4 regions of the Pseudoalteromonas sp. HL-AS1 genome follow, and region 1 is predicted to be linked to each of the others. Evidence: predicted binding sites of a transcription regulator. Region 1 holds the regulator's gene; each other region holds the start of a gene.

Region 1 (4,424 bases):
TAAATCAAGCGGCAACGAGTCTATTGATAGTGGGTGTAATCTGCGTGTTTCAGAAAAGCGTTTGATCAATGTCTGATCGTCGCTATCTAAATAAAACAACGTAGGGTTTGCAAAGCCAGGCAAGTATTCAAGAATATCGTTAAATTCATCTTGTTCTTTAGGGATGTTGCGCACATCTATGCTAACAGCAATTTTATCGTAGCTATCAGACACACTGCGAACTAATGAAGGTAGTAGGTTTACTGGAATATTATCTACGCAATAATAACCTAAATCTTCTACAACGCGCAAAGCAACCGACTTTCCAGAACCAGAACGGCCACTTATGATAATTAACTCCATTTAACACCCTTTATAAAACTATGATTGATCGACAATAACTTGGTAAAGCTCAGTATCAGATTTTGCACTGCGTAACTGTTTACAAAAATCTTTGTTGTTTAGTTTATCAGCAATGGTTGCTAGAGTCTTTAAGTGCTGCTGGTTATCGCCATCTGGTACGATGAGTGCGACAAAAATATCAACAGGGCGATTATCGATTGCATCAAAGTTTATTGGAGTTTCGCTAACGAGCACTAAAGCCAAAGGCTCTTCTGCACCGCTCATTCTTCCATGAGGAATAGCAATGCCACGCCCTATACCTGTACTACCTAATTTCTCTCTGCTCATTAAAGCATTAAGAATATCTTGTTGCGGTAAATACGGAAGTTTGTCGTGAGCAAGTTCGCTAATGAACTCTAAAATTCTTTTTTTGCTATTAAAAAGGACCGCAGCTTTGCTGCAGTCCTGGCATATAAGTGAACTTAATTTCATCATATTAGTGTCGAGCAAGCTTCTCTTTGTGTTTGATTACTTGGCGATCGAGCTTGTCGATCAACGAGTCAATAGCGGCATACATATCTTGATGTTCTGTAGAGGCAAATAGCTCAGCACCGCTTACGTGTATTGTGGCTTCTGCTTTTTGATTTAATTTTTCTACATCGAGAATGACATGAACATTATTAATATGATCAGAGTGTCTTTCAAGCTTCGCAAATTTAGTATTAATATAGTCTCTTAGTGAATCGGTTAATTCTACGTGACGACCAGTTAAGTTTAGTTGCATAAGCATTACCCTCTTAGTTTAGCGTCTTAAATCAGACTTTTACGCTGATTTGACGGTGGAATAGCAAGAGATTCACGGTATTTTGCGATTGTACGTCTTGCTACTTTAATTCCTTGCTCAGCCAATATATCCGCTATTTTGCTATCACTCAATGGTTTTGCTGAGTTTTCTGCTGCGATTAATTTTCGGATAAGCGCACGTATTGCTGTAGATGAACATTCACCACCGTTTTCAGTACTTACATGGCTTGAGAAAAAATATTTAAGCTCAAATATACCACGGGGTGTATGCATGTACTTTTGAGTAGTCACACGCGAAATTGTCGATTCGTGCATTTCTACCATTTCAGCGACATCATTTAAAACCATTGGTTTCATGGCTTCAGGGCCATGTTCAAAAAATCCTTGTTGTTGCTTAACAATACAATTAGTAACTTTTAATAGCGTGTCGTTTCTACTTTCTAAGCTTTTAATAAACCATTTAGCTTCTTGTAAATGTGAGCGAATAAACTGGCTGTCGCCACTTGATTTTACAGTGCGAGACATTGCCGCGTATTGGCTATTAACACGAATTTTAGGCATGCTATCTGGGTTTAATTCGACAACCCAGCGACCTTTAATTTTTTTAACTGACACATCAGGAATAACATACTCAGATTCTTCCCTTACAATAGTATCTGCAGGTTTTGGGTTGAGAGTATGTATTAGTGTCATCACTTCTTTAAGCTCTTCTTCTTTAAGCTTAGTTTTTTTCATTAATGTACGATAGTCGCGAGCTGCTAATAGATCAATATGCTCGGTTAAAATCATTTTCGTTTCATTAATGTAAGGTGTTTCTTTATCAAATTGATTAAGCTGAATACACAAACACTCTTGTAAACTACGTGCAGCAATACCAACAGGATCAAACAGTTGAATGCGTTTTAATACCGCTTCAATTTCATCAAGTTCGACTTCGTTATCATCTTCGTTTTCTTGATTAAAGCTTTCTAAAATTTCTTCGCAACTGAGAGTTAAAATACCTGAATCATCGACGGCCTCTACAATCGCAATAGCGATGGCTTCATCGGTAGGGCTAAATGGCGTTAGTTGTAATTGCCACATTAAATACTCATGGAGCGTTTCAGTAGAGGCGCCTTGGTATATAGATTCGTCTTCAGGCATTGGACCTGATGAGGCTGCTGGGGCGGCACTCATGTACTCATCCCAACTAACATCCATAGCCATGTCGTCACTTAGCGTGTCTTTTGCAAGTGCTTCACCAGTATCTTGTTCATATTCGCTCGGAGCATCATCAGCAGATGCGCTAACAGTTATGTCATCGGTATCAGCTTTTTGCTCGTTTTTACCAGCAGCGTCTTCAGAATAGTCTGCCTCTTCAACCTCTAAAAGTGGATTACTGTCGAGAGCTTCTTGTATTTCTTGCTGGAGATCCAATGTACTGAGTTGCAACAAACGAATAGCTTGTTGCAACTGTGGAGTCATTGTAAGTTGCTGGCCCATGCGCAGCTGTAGTGATTGCCTCATGTATCTCTAACAATCCTTTTATGTTGTTATAATTAATACTAGCAGATGCTTAAAGACATGGCGTAAATGTTACAGCCTAAATTGCTCGCCTAAGTAAACATCGCGTACTGTTTTATCATTTAATACGTGTTCTGGAGTACCTGATGCAATCAGTTCCCCATGAGAAACAATGTAGGCTTTTTCACAAACATCAAGGGTCTCTCTTACGTTATGGTCGGTAATTAATACTCCAATCCCACGATTTTTAAGATGTTCTATTATTTTCTTTATATCTAATACCGAAATAGGGTCAACACCAGCAAACGGTTCATCCAGTAATATAAATTTAGGATCTGCTGCCAGCGCTCGTGCTATTTCTACACGACGACGTTCTCCACCCGATAATGCCATACCTTGGCTATCACGAATGTGTTGTATGCTAAATTCATCTAATAAGTTATTGAGCGTGTCTTCTCTGGCTTGTTTATTTAGTTCTTTGCGCGTTTCTAAAATGGCCATTAAGTTTTGATAAACAGTCAGCTTTCTAAAAATCGATGACTCTTGTGGTAAGTAGCCTATGCCTAATCTAGCACGACTATGCATAGGTAAAAGAGTAATATCGTTATCATCAATAGATATTTTACCTTTGTCGCTAGGAACAAGCCCTACAATCATATAAAAAGTCGTTGTTTTACCAGCACCGTTAGGGCCAAGTAAGCCAACTATACTGCCAGCTTGTACTTCAAGGCCGACGTTTTTTACAACTTCACGACCTTTATAGCTTTTTGCTAATAGTTCTGCTTTTAATGTGCTCATGGTTGACCTTTATCGCCTTTTTTACTTTTTTTAGTTTCGATCGGTACTAAAATTGTGTGAACGCGGTCAGTTGAGTTTTCATCTTTTTCGGCACTGATGAGCTGCTGCTCTATGTCGTAGGTAATGCTTTTAGCATTTATTTTTTGTCCGGCTTGCGATACTTGTGCATTACCAACAAGCGTTAAAAAACGCTTAGATACATCATAACGTACTTCGTCAGCACTGGCGCTCATAGTTGTGCCGTCTGATTGCTTTTCTTCAAAGTGCGCAGGGCTACCTGTGGCAATTAATAATTGTTTATTATCACCAAGTTCATCACGTTTGTGTACTTCGAGGCGATCGGCTGTAATGCGGCGATTACCGTGAATAATCTCAACGTTTTTCTCAAAAATACCCACATTAGCTTTCAATTGACCTTCTTGCTTGTCGGCACTTATTGAAATTTGATTGGCAGCAGGTTGCGTGTTTTGCTCTGCAGCACTACTATTAAACGCTAGTATAAGTGTAGGAATTATAAGTGATTTTAATATTTTATTGGTCATAGTATATGGTTCGCGTATGGTTAATTAGTTTTATCACTTCGGTTTTTAAGTCGGCTTCTAGGCCTTTACCGGTGATTTTTAAATTGGGTCCAGTGATGATGACGGGTTGCTCCGAACGCATTGTTAATAGCTTTATATCAACCTGAATATTATCAGCATTGATTTTGTCTATCATGGCGTTATCGGTTAAATTTTTGGCAACCACATTACCTTCTAAAATTAATTGTTTATCTTCGTATAATGTTGCTTCGTCTGCATTTATTTGCCACGTTTGTTGTTCGTTATATAAAGTGAAAATGGGTTTTTCGAAAAACGTGAAACCTAATTGCTGGTATAGCTCCATTTTAGCCGCAGTGACTTTGTGGCTAATTTTACCTTGCTCATCATAGGCTGTCTGTTTGAGCTCAATAGCTATGTAATCAGGCTTAGCAATAACTTCAGGCTCAGCCTGAGGCA
Region 2 (4,424 bases), 1.7 Mb from region 1:
GTCTTGTTCCCACAGTGGCACTTCTATGGCTAAATCTGTTGCTTCACGTACAAACGGCACTGTTACTACTTCAAGTGCATCACCACGTTGCATATCAAAACCTACACCACCTTGTAATAAGCGACGAATATTTGACAATGCCTCTACCGAGCGCGGGGTCATAGTTGTTTCGCCGTTTTCTCCCACTTTAGGGACGTAGTCAACAGCAACTGACACACTTATTCTGCGTATTACACCACTTTGCTGGCGCTTGTGAGAAATAGTTGTATCGAGTTCATAATTACGTGTTGCTTCTTTGTGGCTACGTGTTGGTGGCGTAGCAGTGCCTGCGCCGCCTTGTCCTGCAACTTCAGGGATGTTTGAGTTTAGCGGTGGTTGATTTGTAAGCGCGCCAGGAATACCAACAGCTAACCCACCAATGTTATTTTCTTCAAATGTGGTTTCGCTTCTAACCGCTGGTAGGTCTGGGTTATAACGCTTTTGAGTTTCCTCAACTGAGCTAAAGTCCATGCTCAAATCAACTTGAGCTGTATAGTTTGCAAGCCCAACAACCGGTATTAAAATACTGTCTATTTTTTCAAGATACTCTTGTTCTCGCTTACGTTCTAAATCGTATTCTTTACGAGAGCGTGCTGCTAATGAGCTTTGCGAACCTGAATTTAATAATCGACCATTTTGGTCAGTAACCGTAACACGTGCAGGCTCTAAGCCTTGTACTGCTGAAGCAATCATATCAACAACAGAGTCTACTTCTTCACGGTCAAGTGAGCGGCCACGCTTAAGTGTTAATACTACAGTAGCAGATGGTTTTTTCTCTCTGCGGGCAAATACGTTTTCTTTAGGGATGGCTAACAATACTTTGGCGCGAGTAATGTTATTTAGCTCTTCAATGGTGCGTGCTAATTGCTGTTCACGACCATGCTTTAAGCGTTCACGCTCCAAGCGCTGGCTTACACCAAAGCCCATATCTTGCATAATTATGTCAGAGCCTGATGCAGGGCCTTGCTCTAACCCTTCGCGGGTCATTAGCAATTTAATGTTTTGGTATTCGCTTTCATCAACCGATACAACATTGCCATCTAGTTGGTATTCAATTTTTTGCGCATCTAAAAAGTCTAATGTTTGAATAAGCTCTTCTGTTTGCATTTTGCCTAACGGGCGCATATCTGGCTGACGAGCCCAAATAATAATAAAAATCGCGATAGCTAAACAAATAGCCAATGCTATAACCAATGTTACTTGGCGCAATACATCAACACCATTTAAAGCACTTAAGTAGCCTGACTTTTGTTCTTGTTGATCATCACCACCACTTTGGTCAATACCGCCACCAGCAAGTGCTAGGTCTGTAGATTGGTTAGATTGCGCCACAATAATTCTCCACTACCTAATTAAACAGGCATGTTCATGATTTCTTTATAAGCTTCAACAAGTTTATTACGAACCTGTACTGTAGCCTCAAAAGCAACTGACGATTTTTGAGAAGCAATCATCGCCTCAGCAAGAGATACACTTCGATCCCCCATCTCAACTGCTGTTACTTTTTGCGCGGCATCTTGTTGTAATCCGTGCACTGAATTTATTGCATCACTTAGCATGTCGCCAAATTGTGCTGTAGAAGTAGACTGCACCTGAGTTGGCAGTTTATTAGTTTGATTATTACGGCCGGCTTCTAAAGCCATTGATTGCATTTCTTGAAATACAGCACTGTTTTGAATTTTCATAATTTATCTCTGACACGCAGTGAACTCTTATAAGTAATAAAGCACAAAGCATGCCAAATAATTAATCATTAAAATACAATAGGTTAACTTTAATCTGTGTGAGTCAGAGTTTTGACGACCCTAAGCTTGCACTGCAAGCTTAGGGTTTATAGGAGGTTATGCAGGAAGTGAAATACCTAGATCGCGCATTTGCGCTAGTTTATAACGTAAAGTTCGTGGGCTTATGCCCAACGTTTCGGCAACGTCTTTACGCTTACCTTGGCAACGTGCAAGGGTTTCTAAAATAATGCGATGCTCTTTGTCTTTAAGCTCATCTTTATAGCTACCGGTATCTGCCGCTAGCAAACCTTGTTTAGGCTCATCCTCAGCATGCGATTTTTCATCATAATATGCAGAGCTTAACGTGCTTTTCTCAATACCTTGAGCTTCTTGAGTTACCTCGGCTGCCGACACTGTTTGCACCGCAGCCAATGAAGGCTCCATAACAAAGTTATTAGATGCTAAGTTTTCGATAAAAATAGCATGCTCGTTTATTGTGTTGCCCGTACGCAGTATAAGTGCACGTTGTATAACGTTATCAAGCTCGCGCACGTTACCAGGCCATGTATGAGCCAATAGCTTTTGCTCAGCCGCTTTATCTAAATACGCCATGGGCTCTTTGCTTTTACTAATATGGCGCTCAATTAAATGCTTAGCCAATACAATAATATCACCGGGGCGTTGGCACAATGGTCGCCACATCAATGGAAAAACATTAAGCCTGTAATATAAATCTTCTCTAAACTGGTTTTTAGCAACCGCTTCTTTTAAGTCACGATTACTGGTAGCCAAAATACGCACATCAAGTTGAATTGTTTTACGGCCACCTAAACGCTCTACTTCACGCTCTTGCAGTACGCGCAAAAGCTTAGCTTGCAACCCTAAGTCCATCTCAGTAATTTCATCAAGTAAAATAGTACCGCCCTGCGCTTGCTCAAACTTACCCGGGCATGCTTGAATCGCGCCCGTAAAAGCCCCTTTTTCGTAACCAAATAAAGTGGCTTCGAGCATGTTTTCAGGAATAGCCGCGCAGTTAATCGCCACAAATGGCTCATTACATCGGCTCGACTTATCATGAATATAACGCGCAAGTACTTCCTTACCTGAACCACTTGGGCCAAGTACCATTACACTTGCATCAGAGCGTGCTACTTTACTTGCAAGCTCCAATAATTGAATACTAGTTGGGTCAGCAACAACGGGGCCGTCGGTTTCTTTTGCTTTTTCAGGCAAATAACGGCTCACCATATTTAACAGCACTTCAGGTGCAAATGGTTTTGCCATGTAGTCAATTGCACCTAGGCGCATGGCCTCTACCGCATCGTCAATTGTGGCATACGCCGTCATCATCAATACAGGTAAATCAGGGTGGTTTAATTTAATACTGCGTAGTAAATCAAGTCCACTCATTGCGCCCATTTGCACGTCGCTTACAACAAGCGAAAATTGATCTTTTTTAAGCAGTAACATTGCTTGCTCAGCACTGCTCGCTGCAACACATTCAATACCCGACATTTCAAGGGTATCTATTAAGGCTTCACGAAGCCCTGCGTCATCTTCGACAACTAAAATAGTGTTACTCATAATGACCCCTCTAATTTAGATGTTGCCTTAATAGGCAGTAACAAGCTAAAGCAGGCACCACCCTGCGTATTATTAGTCACATCAACACGTCCTTGGTGCGCACTAGCCACCGAACTCACTACAGCAAGCCCTAAACCTGTGCCCTGACTTTTTGTAGTAAAAAATGGTTCAAAAATTTTATCGCTTTGGCTTAAATCTACACCTGGGCCATTGTCGCTCACACTAATACGAACCATATCTAAATCTTTTAAATCTCTTTGTGCGTTAATTTTTACTTTTGCGCCGCCGCCAATAACTTGAATACTATTGTGCACTAGATTTTGAATAGCACTGGCCAATGCCGTTTTATTACCAACTATTTGTATATCGGGTTCAGGTAAGCTTACATCCAGTTCACTTTCATTAAGTGCGACCATCGCATCAGCACCTGCTTTAACTTCGGTTAAAAGCTGCTGCATTGAAACTTGCTCAACAACTTGCTGATCGCCACTTTTAGCAAATAACAGCATGTCGTTTACTTGAGTTTCTAAATCTTTTAAACGCGACATTAACTTTGTTTGAAAATTATCGCGAGATGCTTCGGGTAAGCGCTTAGACCCTAAATTAGCAGCGTACAGCATAGCGGCTGAGAGCGGCGTACGGACTTGATGCGCTAATGATGCAACCATTTTACCCAGCGCGCTTAATCGCTGCATATGTGCAACACGTTTTTGTAAGCGGCGAGTTTCGGTTAAATCCGTCATTAAAATAAGTTGCCCAGGCTCTGGTGCTAAAGCAGTAATATCAAGCTTTATTAGGCGTCCGTCTTTTAAAGACACTTCATGGCCATCATCTTGATGTGGCCTAAAAGAGCGCTGAATAACATTAAACCAGCGCTCACCTTCAAGTGGCTCGCCAAGCATATCAATCGCTATTTGATTCGCTTTTGCAATCAACCCTTTGCCATCAAGTACAACCACACCTGCTGGCATGGTATCAACCAAATGCGAAAGCCAACTTGCTTGCTTGCGCAGATCGCTTAATTCACCAATGTACTCCTCTTGAAGTAAACATGGGTTATACTGATTTGCAGAAAAA
Region 3 (4,424 bases), 840 kb from region 1:
GCTCCTTCAGTGCCTGTAGAAGCAGAATATAGAACATACTTTCCTGTAGTTGATGGCCTAAAACCAACAATAAAACGCATTATTAGTCATTTTGATTTTAAGGCCCCATTTGTAAATTTAGAGCGTGATATCCGCCTCCTTGTTAAAGCTTTTTATAAACAAGCCCCCGATACACATCACCAACCTTGGCAAATGCGCTTTGATATTTTACACACACCTTTTTATCGAAATAAAGCAGCCTATATTGTTGGTCGTGTTGTTTCAAAAAGTGGGGTTCAGCCTTTTATAATCGCTGTATTACACGATGGAGATAACGGATTATATTTAGATGCACTTTTAACTAAGTCATCTCAAATGCGTGTTATTTTTGGCTTTGCCCGCGCCTACTTTATGGTAGAGACTCACGCACCTTCAGCACTTGTTCGGTTTTTAAATCAACTTATGCCAAACAAAACACTTGCTGAGCTCTATAACGCAGTGGGTTTTCATAAGCAGGGTAAAACTGAGTTTTACCGAGAGTTTTTAAATCATTTATCTCACTCTAGTGATGAGTTTACAATTGCACCGGGGACTCCCGGTATGGTGATGATGGTATTTACCCTCCCCTCATTTGGCTATGTTTTTAAAGTAATAAAAGACAAATTTGGTGAGAGTAAACCCTTTGGCCGTGATACCGTATTAAAGCGCTATCAACTAGTAAAAAACCATGATCGCGTTGGCAGAATGGCCGATACCATAGAATATTCTAACGTCGTATTTCCTTTAGCGCGTTTTGATAGTAATTTACTTGCGCAATTACATAAAACAATTGGCTCATCAATGGTAATTGAGGGCGATTGGTTGATCATCAAGCACTTGTATATTGAACGGCGCATGACACCTCTTAACTTGTTTTTAGAAAATGCTGATGAAGAAAGTGTCGCCGACGCGATTGAAGAATATGGGCAAGCCCTAAAAGAAATGATTGCTGTTAATATATTCCCTGGTGATATGCTCTTAAAAAACTTTGGTGTAAGTAAGCACAAACGTATTATTTTTTACGATTACGATGAAGTTCAATATCTAACCGATATGAACTTTAGAGCATTACCAAAAGCAAAGAGCTATGACGACTATCTAATGGATGAACAAAGTTACTCTGTTGCACCACAGGACGTATTTCCTGAGCAACTTTGTACATTTGTAATGCCAAACCCTACGTATAAAAAGTTTTTACTCAGCACTCATCCTGAGCTTATAGATGTTAGCTTTTGGAAGCAGGCACAACAAAATATAAAAAATGGTCAGGTAAGTCATATTTACCCATACCCGACAGCACAGCGCTTTATTCACCACTGGTAAGCGCTAAAGGACACACACAATGAATATAAGTAAAATAGATTTAAATTTACTCGTTTACCTCGATACATTGCTTCGAGAATGCAACGTAACACGCGCTGCTAATCAATTGAGTATAACGCAACCTGCAATGAGTAATGGCCTTAAACGTCTTCGTAACTTATTTAACGACCCTATTTTAGTTCGTACCAGCGATGGTATGGTACCTACCGAGCGTGCTTTGGAGTTACAACCCGTTATTCGTGGCATTTTAATGACCCTTGAAGAAACTCTAGCACCTAATCGAGAATTTGAGGCAAGCCAAAGTAAGCGTGTGTTTAGAATAATGGCCAGTGATTACGCTGCAAGTACATTAGCACCAAAGCTTTTAAGTAAATTGCACGAAGAAGCCCCCGATACTACTTTAGATATACTCACACCAAGTGATGTCACCTTTCATGATGTAGAAAACGGTAAAGTAGATATGGCAATCAACCGTTTTGAAAACTTACCTCAGTCTTTTCATCATAAACGTATTTGGAAAGATAGTTTTTGCTGCTTAGTAAAAGCCGATAATCCTATAATTGAAAACTTTAGTCTCGACAGCTATTTAAAAGCGCGCCATATATGGGTAAGCAAAACAGGTTTTGGTGTAGGTGTAGGCATGGACCCTAAAGATGTGCAAAAACTTGGCTGGGTTGACGAAGCACTTGCTCACTTTGGTAAGCATCGTAATATTGCCACTTTTACGCGTAACTACCATGTAGCAATTCATTTAGCTAAAGAGAAAAATTTGATTGCGACCCTTCCTTCAAAAGCCGCAAATATATATTTAGATGATCCGGGGCTTAAAATTTTAGAGCCACCATTTCCAATTCCTCCTTTTGAGCTTGATATGATTTGGAGTCCACTGTTACATCGCGATGCGAGTCACATTTGGTTACGTCAAAAAGTAGCTGAAGTAGCTGAAGAGCTAAAATAACTTTATTACACAATATAATGTAAAAATTGCTAGGTTATTTTTATGCCTGTTAACTTAGCACTCGACTGAAGTAAAATTAAACCAATAAAATCAAATAACTACATAACTATTGAAACGTGGAACATACATTGCTTTTATTAAATTGAACTATACATTCATTTAATTAAAGAGGTCATTATGAACACCCATCAAGGATCAGAAGTAAATCATATTACTGACATCATTCAAGTTATGAACAGCGGCATCGATTTTTATCAAAAAGCACAGGAAAAAGTTGAAGACCCTGCTATTGGTGCACTTTTTCAGCGTATGATAGATGCCCGAAAAGTGAGTGTTGAGCGCTTGCAGCCATATGCAATTAATGAAAAAGGCGAACGCGAAGATGGCTCATCTTTCGCTGTCGAAGCAAGGCGTGCATACACAGCGCTGCTTACTACATTTAGCTCACACAACGACAGCACGTATGTAAAAGAGCTTGAAGAGGTAGAAGATAAAACCCTTGAAGAAATTAAAGCTGCAATGGATAAACCGCAACCAGCTGACTGCGAAGCTGCACTGGCTAAAACATTATTAACAATGCAAAGCTGCCATGCAGAAATGAGCCGTATGCAAAAGCATTAAGCTTACATAGCTCACAACTAGAACCCAGCCTCGAGCTGGGTTTTTTATTGCCTCTAATACCAATCTACATAGTTTTTTAAGCAATTTAACAAATTGCATTACATTATAACGATGCTAAATAGACCCCATATATAAGCAGAACGGTATAAACACCACCTTATTTCACCACATTTTAAATACATAATTAGTACAAATATTTAATGTTATTAGAATGTTTATTTAACCACGCTTTATTTTTGCTGTGCTAATTTTGTTAATAGGTACCTAAAACCTTGCTGTGGCGCCGCAGCATTTAATTAAAAATAAGATCCAATATGAAAAGCAAACTAACCAAGCTGCAAAAAAATGCTGATGTAGATATGACCCCGATATTAGACATAGTGTTCATATTACTAATTTTCTTTATTGTAACTACATCTTTTGTAAAACCTGTGGCTATTGAATTAAACCGACCACTCGACAGCCCTCAAATAGATAAGCCTGTTAAAAATGCTCTATTTAGAATTGATGAAAGTAACGGAGTATATTTTTCTGGGAGGTTAATTGATTTAGAGCAAGTTGCGACTAATTTAGCTATGTTCGCGGCTGAATATGAAATAAGTTCAGTACTTATAACCGCAGACGAAAACAGTACACATAATACTTTAATAAATGTAATGAATAATATTAAGCAATACGATGATTATCCAATAAGTTTGATTTCTAAATAAAATCAGCCCAAACTAAAACCAAAAAAAGGGCCTTACGGCTAATGCCAGTCAGTTAAGCTGACTGGCATTTTTCTTTTTATGGGGATACTTAGATGGTTTTGGCTTAACCCATCGGGCTGAGGGATCCCCACTTTAAACGGGCAGTTACACAGAATCCGTTACAGGCTCCTTTATCCAGCGGCTTCTTTTTCGTAATTCAAAATAAAGTTTTTTAAACTTTTTTCTATATAGCTTTGTGTAATACGTCTCTTACATAGCTTTATGACTTGCTTGGCTAAGGTTAAAAATGAAAGAACTCGGCGATTCTTAACGCTATTTGCTTGAAATTTTATATGCCACTTTCTTTTTTCTGCTTCACACCCTATAAACCATAACGCAGTGCTCGCTATTGTGGCTATCAAGCATAATATTCCTATTCTATTTATGCCGGTGCTTTTACTAAAACGCCACGAAAAACCATATCTCAAACTTTTGTCATCGCGGAAATTTTGCTCTATTTGCATTCTTTTACTATATAAACCAACTACTCGCTTACTCGTCATTGTATTGTCTGATGTCGCGAGTAACCATGGCTCTTTAGCTAAGTTTTGATACATTTTTGTATCTTTCGTAAATCTGCTTTTTCCTTTTCTTCCTTTATTTTTTCCATGATATACGTGTAAAAATGCATCGCATGCTGTCGGGCTAGACTGAGTTAGTCGTGCTTGACCTAACGTCTTAGGTATATCGCTGGCACCAGCCCTAAGTTGTTTTAATGTATGCCATTGTGATTGCATGGCTAGTTTACACTTCAT
Region 4 (4,424 bases), 490 kb from region 1:
TCGGTATTCACACTAGCTTACTCGCACATATTAAATATAGCTTTGATAATAACTTAATACCTTTTTTAGGTTCAATATTAAAAACTGCTTAACAGTATCGAACCAACCGCGATGTTCTTCCAACCTGAGAGCTTACAGCTCTTCTCTCGCTAACTATTGTTCACAAAAAAGCCGCTGTATTTTTCAATACAGCGGCTTTTAAAATCATTATTCTAAATTAATAGATTATGACTTAGGTGCACGACCCGCACGTTTACGTTCGTTTTCTGTAAGGTGTTTCTTACGGATACGAATGTTTAGTGGAGTAACTTCAACTAGCTCGTCATCATCGATGAACTCAAGCGCTTGCTCAAGTGAGTAGTTAAGGTGTGGAGAAAGCGTTTGCGCTTCATCAGTACCAGATGCACGTACGTTAGTTAACTGCTTGCCTTTAAGGGCGTTAACTGTAAGGTCGTTATCACGGTTATGAATACCGATAACCATACCTTCGTATACTTCAACACCGTGACCGATGAATAAACGGCCGCGCTCTTGTAAGTTGAATAATGCGTTAGTAAGTGCTTTACCAGTTGCGTTTGCAATCATTACGCCGTTCTTACGAACACCGATAGCGCCACCTTTATGAGGACCATAATGATCGAACGTATGGTACATAAGACCAGAACCCGAAGTAAGCGTCATAAAATCAGTTTGGAAACCAATTAAACCACGGCTTGGGATCATGAAGTCTAAACGCATACGGCCTTTGCCATCTGGAGTCATGTTAGTAAGTTCACCTTTACGTAGGCCAACTTGTTCCATAACAGAACCTTGATGCTCTTCTTGACAGTCAATAGTCACTGTTTCAAACGGTTCTTCTAGAACGCCATCTACAGTACGTAAGATAACTTCTGGACGAGAAACTGAAAGCTCGTAACCTTCACGACGCATGTTTTCGATTAAGATACCTAGGTGTAATTCACCACGACCAGAAACACGGAAGCTATCTGGGCTTGCAGTATCTTCAACGCGAAGTGCTACGTTGTGTACTAATTCTTTGTCTAAACGCTCACGGATATTACGTGACGTTACAAACTTACCTTCTTTACCACAGAAAGGTGAGTTATTTACAGAGAATGTCATTGTTACAGTTGGCTCATCAACACTTAGTGGTGGTAATGCTTCAACGTTTCCTGGGAAACAAACTGTATCAGAAATCTTAAGCTCACCAATACCTGTTACAGTTACGATGTTACCAGCGTAAGCTCTATCAGTTTCGATACGCTCAAGACCTAGGTAGCTTTGTACTGCACCAATTTTACCATTACGTGTAGTGCCATCAGCACTGATAATAGTAACTTGTTGGTTAGGAGCAACAGAACCACGTTTTATACGACCAATACCAACTACACCAACATAAGAGTTGTAATCTAGTTGAGAAATTTGCATTTGGAAGTCACCTTCAGGATCTGCATCCGGTGGTGATACTTCTTCAACGATCATCTTGAACATAGGTTCCATGTTGTCTGATGGTTCGTCTAAATCTAGTGTTGCCCAACCGTTGATTGCTGAAGCGTAGATTACTTTAAAGTCTAACTGTTCGTCAGTCGCGCCAAGGTTGTCGAATAAATCAAAGATTTGATCCATAACCCAATCTGGACGAGCGCCTGGCTTATCAATTTTATTGATAACGACGATTGGCTTTAAGCCTTGCGCGAATGCTTTTTGCGTAACGAAACGCGTTTGCGGCATTGGACCTTCTTGAGCATCAACAAGTAATAATACTGAGTCAGCCATCGAAAGTACGCGTTCAACTTCACCACCGAAATCGGCGTGTCCCGGGGTATCTACGATATTGATATGGTAGTCATTCCAAGAAATGGCTGTGTTTTTAGCCAAAATGGTAATACCACGTTCTTTCTCAATGTCGTTTGAGTCCATCACGCGCTCTTCGTTACCGCCGCGTGTTTCTAATGTACCTGATTGCTCAAGTAGTTTGTCAACCAGTGTTGTTTTACCATGGTCAACGTGCGCGATAATCGCTATATTTCTTAACTGTTCGATGCTCATATATTTACTCAGAGAAATTAAATTCTCATTGATCCTGCAAGATCTACGCACTCATCCACGCTTTCGCGAGATGTCCCAGCATAGGATTTAAAAGGGCGCATATTATCCCTCATTAATGACATGGATGAAAGTTTATCCAATATAAATTTCAAAACTTTCTCAATACTTTTACTAAGTATCTGTTTTATATATGACAATTATATGAATTAAATTTCAAATTTTTTTTGAAAAACAGCCTTTTTGGCTATTTTGCTGATCTTTTTGGTACTCTTTTGCATTTAGGTTATGCTATTTCCGAGCGATTAAATTAGCAGCAAATTGTGCCCTGTAAATTTTGCACCAAAAAGGAAAATTTACGCACCAATATAGTGCATTTGTACATTCCATTTTGATGCAACGATATTTTTTTAATTTATAAACAGCTAGTTATAAAAATGGCACAAAATCAGCTTAGTAAATCCCAAAGCAATTATGCAGTAATAACAAAACCCAATAGTTGGAGGACACATGTCACAATCGGTTTTAGATTTTATTAAAGAAAATGACGTCAAGTTCATTGATTTACGCTTTACTGACACTAAGGGTAAAGAACAACATATATCTATTCCTCATCACCAAGTTGATGAAGACTTTTTTGAAGACGGTAAAATGTTTGACGGTTCTTCAATTGCAGGCTGGAAAGGCATAAACGAATCAGACATGGTATTAATGCCAGTTGCTGAATCAATCAAACTAGACCCTTTCACTGAAGAATCAACATTAATCGTACGTTGTGACGTAGTAGAGCCTTCAACACTTCAAGGTTATGAGCGCGACCCGCGTTCTGTTGCTAAGCGTGCTGAAGATTACATGCGCTCTACAGGTATTGCAGATACAGTTTTATTTGGCCCTGAGCCAGAGTTTTTCGTATTTGACGACGTTAAATACAAATCAGATATGTCTGGTTCTATGTACAAAATTGATTCTAAGCAAGCTGCTTGGAACTCAGATAAAGAATATGCAGATGGCAACACAGGTCACCGTCCAGGTATTAAAGGCGGTTACTTCCCAGTTGCTCCTGTTGATGACTTCCAAGATTGGCGTTCAGCTACGTGTCTAGTTCTAGAAGAAATGGGTCAAGTAGTAGAAGCACATCACCACGAAGTTGCAACAGCAGGTCAAAACGAGATTGCTACTCGCTTTAATACAATGGTATTAAAAGCGGATGAAATCCAAGAAATGAAATATGTTATCCATAACATGGCTCACTTATACGGTAAAACAGCAACGTTTATGCCTAAGCCAGTTGTTGGTGATAACGGTTCTGGTATGCATTGTCACCAGTCACTTGCTAAAGATGGTGTAAACCTTTTTGCTGGTGATAAGTACGGCGGCCTTTCTGAAGATGCGCTTTACTACATTGGCGGTATCATCAAGCATGCTAAAGCAATTAACGCTTTTGCAAATGCCTCTACTAACTCGTACAAGCGTTTAGTACCAGGTTTTGAAGCACCAGTTATGCTTGCATACTCTGCACGTAACCGTTCTGCATCAATCCGTATCCCAGTGGTTCCATCTGAAAAAGGTCGTCGTATTGAAGTACGCTTCCCAGATCCAACAGCTAACCCATACCTTGCTTTCTCAGCAATGCTTATGGCTGGCCTTGATGGTATCAAAAACAAGATCCACCCTGGCGATGCTATGGATAAAGATTTATATGACTTACCAGCTGAAGAAGCAGCAGAAATCCCAACTGTTGCAGCATCACTTGACGAAGCACTATCTGCACTTAGCGCAGACCGTGAATTCTTAACTCAAGGTGGCGTATTCACTGATGACTTAATCGATGCTTACATCGAACTTAAATCTAAAGAAGTTGAAAAGCTTAACATGACAACTCACCCAGTTGAGTTTGAAATGTACTACAGCTGTTAATTAAGCTGTATAAAATATGTGTGTTCTCAAGCCCGCTTTGCGGGCTTTTTTAATGGTAAAATTAATCAATCTCCACTAAAGTTAAGTTACCGACAAAAATGCAGGGCTGCAGAGTGAACAACAAGATATTATTACTATTAATTGCTTTAGGATTAAGCAATTATGGTTACGCTGGTGAAACAAAGATATACGCTTGGAAAGATAAAAATGGCGTATTAGTGTTCTCTGACACCCCTCATAAAGGTGCTAAAGAGGTAAAGCTTACCAGCCAAGATCTTAATATGCCTGCAACAAATACTGACATTTTTGACGAGCAACCCCAGCCTCAACAAGCGGGCTTTAGTATTGCCATTTCCTCACCTGATCATAACCAGACTATTCGTGAAAATACCGGCACTGTTTATGTTACTAGCCGAATAAAACCACGCTTTGAAACTGGTTTTACTATACAACTTTTTATT

The links. Region 1 encodes sigma-54, which starts transcription at its own class of promoters, with help from an activator protein. Its sites were predicted from a motif close to GTTGGCACGNNNNTNGNNT; they were not measured.
Region 2: the regulator sigma-54 is predicted to act here: its motif matches at 1,764-1,782, upstream of fliE (flagellar hook-basal body complex protein FliE).
Region 3: the regulator sigma-54 is predicted to act here: its motif matches at 2,415-2,433, upstream of RB214_RS07055 (PA2169 family four-helix-bundle protein).
Region 4: the regulator sigma-54 is predicted to act here: its motif matches at 2,483-2,501, upstream of glnA (glutamate--ammonia ligase).

The regions. Positions count from the first base shown of each region.
Region 1 covers NZ_CP133569.1:655,771-660,194, forward strand. The annotation lists gene rapZ (RNase adapter RapZ) at 1-342, opposite strand, end outside; gene ptsN (PTS IIA-like nitrogen regulatory protein PtsN) at 361-813, opposite strand; gene hpf (ribosome hibernation promoting factor) at 818-1,105, opposite strand; gene RB214_RS03080 (RNA polymerase factor sigma-54) at 1,132-2,631, opposite strand; gene lptB (LPS export ABC transporter ATP-binding protein) at 2,701-3,426, opposite strand; gene lptA (lipopolysaccharide transport periplasmic protein LptA) at 3,423-3,968, opposite strand; gene lptC (LPS export ABC transporter periplasmic protein LptC) at 3,958-4,424, opposite strand, start outside.
Region 2 covers NZ_CP133569.1:2,588,044-2,592,467, forward strand. The annotation lists gene fliF (flagellar basal-body MS-ring/collar protein FliF) at 1-1,371, opposite strand, end outside; gene fliE (flagellar hook-basal body complex protein FliE) at 1,392-1,724, opposite strand; gene RB214_RS12040 (sigma-54 dependent transcriptional regulator) at 1,881-3,347, opposite strand; gene RB214_RS12045 (ATP-binding protein) at 3,344-4,424, opposite strand, start outside.
Region 3 covers NZ_CP133569.1:1,492,660-1,497,083, reverse strand. The annotation lists gene aceK (bifunctional isocitrate dehydrogenase kinase/phosphatase) at 1-1,341, shown strand, start outside; gene RB214_RS07060 (LysR family transcriptional regulator) at 1,361-2,299, shown strand; gene RB214_RS07055 (PA2169 family four-helix-bundle protein) at 2,477-2,920, shown strand; gene RB214_RS07050 (biopolymer transporter ExbD) at 3,235-3,630, shown strand; gene RB214_RS07045 (IS4 family transposase) at 3,801-4,424, opposite strand, start outside.
Region 4 covers NZ_CP133569.1:166,887-171,310, reverse strand. The annotation lists gene RB214_RS00830 (hypothetical protein) at 1-11, opposite strand, end outside; gene typA (translational GTPase TypA) at 226-2,049, opposite strand; gene glnA (glutamate--ammonia ligase) at 2,557-3,963, shown strand; gene RB214_RS00815 (DUF4124 domain-containing protein) at 4,077-4,424, shown strand, end outside.